DNA from 2 places in the Arthrobacter glycogeni genome. Region 2 is predicted to be linked to the other one. Evidence: riboswitches for the same ligand, from Rfam matches in the RefSeq annotation. Region 2 holds a riboswitch; the other holds the start of a gene.
What was found. A riboswitch is a leader RNA that binds a small molecule or an ion and turns the genes downstream of it on or off. The one in region 2 is predicted to bind thiamine pyrophosphate.

Region 1 (3,401 bases), 120 kb from region 2:
GCCCTCGTGCATGCTACCGGCGTCCTAGGTGCTATGGGAGGAGACGTTGTCGAGTTCTCTTCCGCGCGGGTATCCACAAGGAACACTCACGGAACTGGATGTTCGCTGTCCTCCGCCGTCGCCACCGTCATGGCTCGCACCGGTGAGTGGTCCGTTGCTGTTACCCAGGCCAAGGACTGGCTGCAGGACGCACTTATCCACGCCGACGAATTAGACGTTGGGCAGGGCAACGGGCCGATTAACCACTTCCATCGGTTATGGACCGCAACGGGAACAACAACGCGCTGAAGGCGGTAACCACCATCAGCAGAGTTGGCGTGTCCTGTTGGTTTCGGGTCCGATGAATCCGCCGACGGCCACCAGAATCCCGGCGAAAGCGAGCAGCACCGCGATGGCTTCGTGCCGTCCCATCATGTCCTGCAACGGGGGGAGGTAGTACGGGTAGAGGGCGGGAAGGACGATGGAAAGGCTGTACCCGACGCCATACCCGCTGGACCGCACCGCCGCCGGGAAGCGTTCAACGAGGTAGGCGCCCACGGGCCCGTATCCGGAAACCGTCACTATCTGCAGGGCCACCACCAGCACCACCAAGCCGCCGATGCTGGTGGTGGAAAACACGCCAAGGAACGTTATCGGGGCCAGAACCGCTCCAAGCAGACCGAACCCGATGAAAAAGAAGCGCCGCCCGGTGTAGGTCGACGCGTGACCGCAGGCCGCCATGAACACAGCGGACGCCGCGGTGGCACACATCATTGTGAAAGAAATGGCTTTCGCACCCAGGAGCCCATCCAATGCCAGTTCGCTGGTCAGCGTGGGGATCGCCATATAGGTGAAAAGCCACAAGCCACTCATCAACAAAAAGACCTGCCACAGCTCGCGGCGGTGCTCACCAACCAGAATGTCCTTCAGTGGGTTTACCCGCTTGGGCGAACGCTTCCAGACGGGAGAATCCGCAACACGCTTCCGGTAGAAGACCAGCATGCCGAATGCCAGCAAGGATCCGAGCAGGAACGGGATCCGCCAACCCCAAACGTTGTACGCATCCTCGTCCAGCACGGTGAGAAGGCCGAACACCAGGGCCGCAATGCTGGCATTGGCCCACGGCGACATCCACATGATGAGTCCGCTGATCAGGCCGCGTCGTCTTGGTTCCGACCATTCCATCGCGAGCGGAATCGCCGATGTGTACTCGCCGCCCAGGAAGATCCCTCCGACGAATCGTAGGGCAACAATAGCCACCAGTGTCCCGCCGCCAAGAACGGTATGACCGGGAACCAGGGCGATGAGCAGGGTCGTCACCACGATGCCTAACAGCGCCATCTGGGTCGTGGCGGTTCGGCCGATCCGATCCGCTATCGGACCGAAAATTGCGCCCCCCAACGGTCTTCCAAGGAGGGTCGCAATGAAAATCAGTCCTGCGTTGCCTGCCAGATTTTCCGGACCGAACAGGTGGGCGACCGCGGGTGCCAGGGCGATGACGGGTAGGAAAATGTCGAACTGGTCGACGTAGTTGCCGAAGATCCCACCGCGTACGGCTCGCCGCGCATCGAGCGGCATGGTCTTCCTGGGCGCGTCAAGTGCGCGGATATGAGGCATCGATCTCACTTCCTTCGCCGGCATTACCCGGACAGGTTCAACGGTCGAAGCTGCTTCAGCTTCCTCTCAGCCCGTGGCGCGGGCTCCCGTGTGATGTTTGTTCTGCAAACACTAGAGCACGTTGAACGCTTCTCCGACTTTTTTTCCTTTGAACAGCCCCAGGTGCCTGCGTCATGTCCGACATGGGCGGACGGGATGTTAGTGTCGTGACATCCACACGGGTGCCCTATTGCAAGGGCTGAGATTGGGTTGATGCAGCCCTTGACCGTCGAACCTGTCCGGGTCATGCCGGCGAAGGAAGTAGGAACCTTGAGTGCCGTTAATTCGCAGTCCCTTTCATACGTCCACGATTCTGGGCACAGCATTGCTGTGCCCGTCACCGAAATCGCCCTCGAAAACTCGCCGGGCAACCGTCCCAACGAACCACTCCGCGTCTACCGTACCGCCGGCCCCGGCAGCGACCCGGTGGTGGGCCTGCCGCCACTGAGGCAGCCCTGGATCACCGGCCGGAACGACGTCGAGCAGTACCAGGGGCGCGAACGGAACCTGTTCGACGACGGCAAGTCAGCGATCCGTCGCGGGCGTTCCTCCCGGGAGTGGAAGGGTGTGCAGCCCATCCCACTGCGTTCCCGCGACGGCAGGATTGTTACCCAGATGCACTACGCACGTCGCGGGGTCATCACCGAGGAGATGAGGTTCGTCGCGTTGCGCGAAAACTGCGACGTCGAACTGGTCCGGGCCGAAGTCGCAGCCGGGCGCGCGATCATTCCCAACAACATCAACCACCCCGAATCGGAGCCGATGATCATCGGCAAGGCCTTTCTCGTCAAGATCAACGCCAATATCGGCAACTCGGCGGTTACCAGCTCGATCGCCGAGGAAGTCAGCAAGATGCAGTGGGCCACCCAGTGGGGCGCGGACACCGTCATGGACCTTTCCACAGGAGATGACATCCACACCACCCGTGAGTGGCTCATCCGTAACTCCCCGGTGCCCATTGGCACCGTACCCATCTACCAGGCATTGGAAAAGGTAAACGGGGAGGCTAGCGACCTCACCTGGGAAATCTTCCGTGACACTGTTATTGAGCAGTGCGAGCAGGGCGTCGACTATATGACCATCCACGCCGGGGTACTGCTCCGCTACGTTCCGCTCACCGCAGAGCGCGTCACGGGCATCGTCTCCCGCGGCGGGTCGATCATGGCCGGGTGGTGCCTGGCCCACCATCAGGAAAACTTCCTGTACACGCGCTTTGACGAATTATGCGAGATTTTCGCCCGATACGACGTCGCCTTCTCACTCGGAGATGGCCTGCGGCCCGGCTCCATCGCCGACGCTAACGATGCCGCGCAGTTCGCCGAACTGGACACCCTCGCCGAACTCACGAAGCGGGCCCGGGCCTACGACGTCCAGGTCATGGTGGAGGGACCCGGCCACATCCCCTTCCACCTGGTTCGGGAGAACGTGGAAAGGCAACAGGAATTGTGCGACGGCGCGCCGTTCTACACCCTTGGCCCCCTGGTCACCGATATCGCGCCAGGCTACGACCACATCACGTCAGCAATAGGAGCGACCGAAATAGCCCGGTATGGCACCGCCATGCTCTGTTACGTGACGCCGAAGGAACACCTTGGCCTGCCCAATCAGGACGACGTCAAGACCGGAGTGATCACCTATAAGATCGCCGCGCATGCCGCCGATCTGGCGAAAGGACATCCGGGCGCCGGGGATCGGGACGACGCCATCTCGAAGGCACGCTTCGAGTTCCGGTGGCGAGACCAGTTCGCGCTTTCGTTGGACCCCGA
Region 2 (3,401 bases):
CCCGGGACGACCTCGTGTTGCTGAAGACCGAAATGCGCTTTGCCGCGGAGAACGCGAACCACCAAGGAGGGGCCAATACATGATGGTCGCTGCTATCACCATCGCCGGAGGATTCCTCATCCTGGCGGCCCTGTGTGCGCTTTACCGGATTGCCCGCGGCCCGTCGATCCTGGACCGGGTGCTGGCCATCGACGTGCTGCTTGCAACCATCGGTGGAGCGCTCGCCATGGACATGGCCGTCAACCGGCATCTAGATAATGTGGTGCTCCTGGTCGCCATCTCGGTGATCGGGTTCATCGGTTCGGTCACCGTGGCCCGCTTTGTCACGGACAGGAGCAGGACATGAGCGACACAGTGACCGATGCCCTGACCGCCCTGCTGCTCATGGGTGGAGCTCTGATGTCGTTGGCGGCCGGGATCGGACTGCTCCGGTTCCCTGACCTGCTGACCCGGATGCACGCGGCCACCAAACCACAGGTACTGGGGTTGCTCTTGTTCCTGCTGGCGATGGGGCTGCAACTGCGCAGTTGGGTGTTGGTTCCTGTCCTGGTGGTGTGCTGGATTTTCATGCTGCTGACCGTCCCGGTCTCAGCACACATGGTGGGCCGGGCAGGCTACCGGACCAAGCACATGAGGCGTGATCTGCTCAGCATGGACGAACTGGATGAGGTAGTGGAGCGTGCGGCCAACAAAAGGGCGCCCGGTCGGAAACCGACCGAGCGCCCCGAGGATACGTAGTACTGTCTACGTCAGATTGCGGGTCTTCGCGAAGCGCAGGGCTGCCTTCTGGGTGGTGCGGTTGGTCAGCACCTGTAAAACGGCACGCACGGCTCCCGAGATCAGAGCGAACGCGATGGCGGAACGCAGGCTGTTTTCGAGGGCATCCTCTTCCTTTGGTGTCGATTTGCCGGTGGCCTTATGCCAGATAAAATCCACTAGCTTGGCGCCAACAATGCCAGCGCCAAGGCTCAGCGCAACGCCGAGCAGTTTCATAAGCTGATTCATGGGTTTCTCCTTCGGTGGTGGCTTTTTTCCAAGCCTAGCGTTTCCCTCCGGCTACGACGACGCGCCTCCCGCCATCGGACTCTCCCATCCCTGCCGCGTTGGCAGCCAGGAACACCACGGGTGTAGAGTCGAGATTGCTAAACATACGACAGGGGAGCGCCGTCCATCCAGGTGGGCGGGCGCTGAGAGTGCGGACTGCCGCAGACCCTCGAACCTGATCCGGCTAGTACCGGCGAAGGGAGTCGAGTATCTCAGGGTGCCCGGCCAGCGGCATTGCTGCGGGCCGGTCTACCCTCCCCTCCTGCACCTCAGGAGGATTCTTCATGGCTTCATCAACAGCACAGACCCACAGCACCCCCACCTTTCGGACCCGCAATCAATGGCGGGTGGTCGATATCGTGGTCGCCTCGGTGGTGGCGGTCGCCGTCGGGGTGGTGTTTTTCGCCTGGTCGGCTGGCTACACGGGTATTTCAGCCCTCACCGGTGCCTTCCCTCCACTGGCCGGTCTCTACACCGGCGGCTGGCTGATCGCCGGAGTCCTCGGGGGCCTCATCATCAGGAAACCGGGCGCCGCCATCTACTGCGAGGTGCTGGCAGCAGCCGTTTCGGCGATGCTCGGCACCCAGTTCGGACTGACCACCCTGTTGTCCGGCCTCATCCAGGGGATCGGCGCGGAGCTGATCTTCCTGCTCTTTCTGTACCGCACGTGGAACCTTGGCGTGGCACTGCTTGCGGGCCTCGGCTCCGGGCTCGCCTTGGCGATCAGCGAGAACGTCCTCTACAACGCGCTGTGGGCGGTGGAGTGGCAGTTGATGTACGTGGCATTCGCTGCCATCTCGGGGGTAGTGATTGCCGGGTTGGTCTCCTGGCTGGCGGTCCGAGCCCTGGCCAAAACGGGAGTCCTCTCGGCTTTCGCCTCCGGACGAACGGCTGACGTCTAACCGGGATGGCTGAACTGGTCAGCGCTCCGGCCGTCAGCATCAGCGCGCAGGGCTGGAGTTGGCGCCACGCCGGGCGCAAGATCCCCGCGGTCCAGGACCTTGACCTGGCGGTCGCGCCTGGTGAGCGGGTGTTGCTGTTGGGTGCGTCCGGGTCAGGGAAATCGACCCTGCTGCACGGGCTGGCCGGGGTCCTCGGGGACGAGGGGCAGGGCGAACAGCACGGGTCCCTCACCCTCGATGGCCAGCCCCCGGGGGCAGTGCGCGGGCGCGCCGGACTGGTCCTCCAGGACCCCGACACGCAGATCGTGCTGGCCAGGGTGGGCGACGAGGTGGCTTTTGGTGCCGAGAACCAAGCCGTTCCCCGGACGGAGATTTGGGAACGTGTCCGACGCGCGCTCGACGACGTCGGGCTGGCCGTCCCCCTGAACCATCCGACAACGGCACTCTCCGGGGGCCAGAAGCAACGCCTGGCGCTGGCGGCAGTGCTGGCGATGCAGCCGGGGTTGCTGCTCCTCGACGAACCCACGGCTAACCTCGACCCGGCCGGCGTGCTGGAGGTACGCGACGCCGTCGTGCGGGTCCTGGACCGCACCGGCGCCACGTTCGTGGTGGTGGAGCACCGGGTGGCCGTGTGGGCCGACGTGGTGGACCGGGTGGTGGTGCTTGCGGCCGACGGCGGTATCCTCGCTGATGGACCGCCCGGCACGGTGCTCACCGACCCGGCGGCCCGCGCCCGGCTGGCGGAAGCCGGAGTGTGGATCCCCGGCCAACAACGGACGCCCCCCGTGCTGCGGCCCGAGCCGGGGGAAGCGCTGCTCGCAGCGAGCGGACTCGCGGTGGCGCGGACCAAGCGCGGCCCGGCCGTGCTCGACGGCGTCAATGTCACCCTGAGCGCAGGATGCTCTCTGGGAATTGTCGGTCCCAACGGGGGAGGGAAGTCGACGCTTGCACTGACCCTCGCTGGCCTGCTACCGACGCGGGGCGGCCGGTTGGAGGCGGCACCCGCGCTAACCCGTGGCATCGGGAGCAATCCGCACGCCTGGAAGTCGGCGCAACTGGTGACCCGCATCGGAACGGTCTTTCAGGAACCCGAACACCAGTTCCTGACCCACCGGGTGATCGACGAGCTGGAGTTTGGTCCCCGGCGGTTGGCGGGCAGCGACGAGGCAGCAGTGCGACGGCGGGTGGATCCCATCGCCGAGCGGCTCAGGCTGACCTCGCTGTTGCAGGCCAACCCGTTCACGCTGTCCGGCGGCGAAAAGCGGAGGCTCTCGGTGGCGACCATGCTGGTCACCGATCCTGACATCCTGGTGCTGGACGAGCCCACCTTCGGGCAGGATGCCAACACTTGGGCGGAACTGGTGGCACTGCTGGCGGAACTGATCCACAACGGCGGCAGCCTCCTCGCGGTCACGCATGACCAGGAATTCACCGCAGCGCTGGGGAGCCGGGTGC

Region 1: it holds a riboswitch for thiamine pyrophosphate, as region 2 does, so the genes downstream of both, ACX80G_RS06135 (MFS transporter) here and ACX80G_RS05520 (ECF transporter S component) in region 2, are expected to answer to the same signal.

Annotation. Positions count from the first base shown of each region.
Region 1 is NZ_JBTNDV010000004.1:138,178-141,578, forward strand. Features, by position in the region: gene thiD (bifunctional hydroxymethylpyrimidine kinase/phosphomethylpyrimidine kinase) at 1-288, shown strand, start outside; gene ACX80G_RS06135 (MFS transporter) at 304-1,596, opposite strand; TPP riboswitch at 1,589-1,696, opposite strand; TPP riboswitch at 1,804-1,913, shown strand; gene thiC (phosphomethylpyrimidine synthase ThiC) at 1,906-3,401, shown strand, end outside.
Region 2 is NZ_JBTNDV010000004.1:16,169-19,569, reverse strand. Features, by position in the region: gene ACX80G_RS05540 (Na+/H+ antiporter subunit E) at 1-83, shown strand, start outside; gene ACX80G_RS05535 (MrpF/PhaF family protein) at 83-346, shown strand; gene mnhG (monovalent cation/H(+) antiporter subunit G) at 343-738, shown strand; gene ACX80G_RS05525 (DUF4235 domain-containing protein) at 745-1,005, opposite strand; TPP riboswitch at 1,146-1,263, shown strand; gene ACX80G_RS05520 (ECF transporter S component) at 1,329-1,946, shown strand; gene ACX80G_RS05515 (ABC transporter ATP-binding protein) at 1,952-3,401, shown strand, end outside.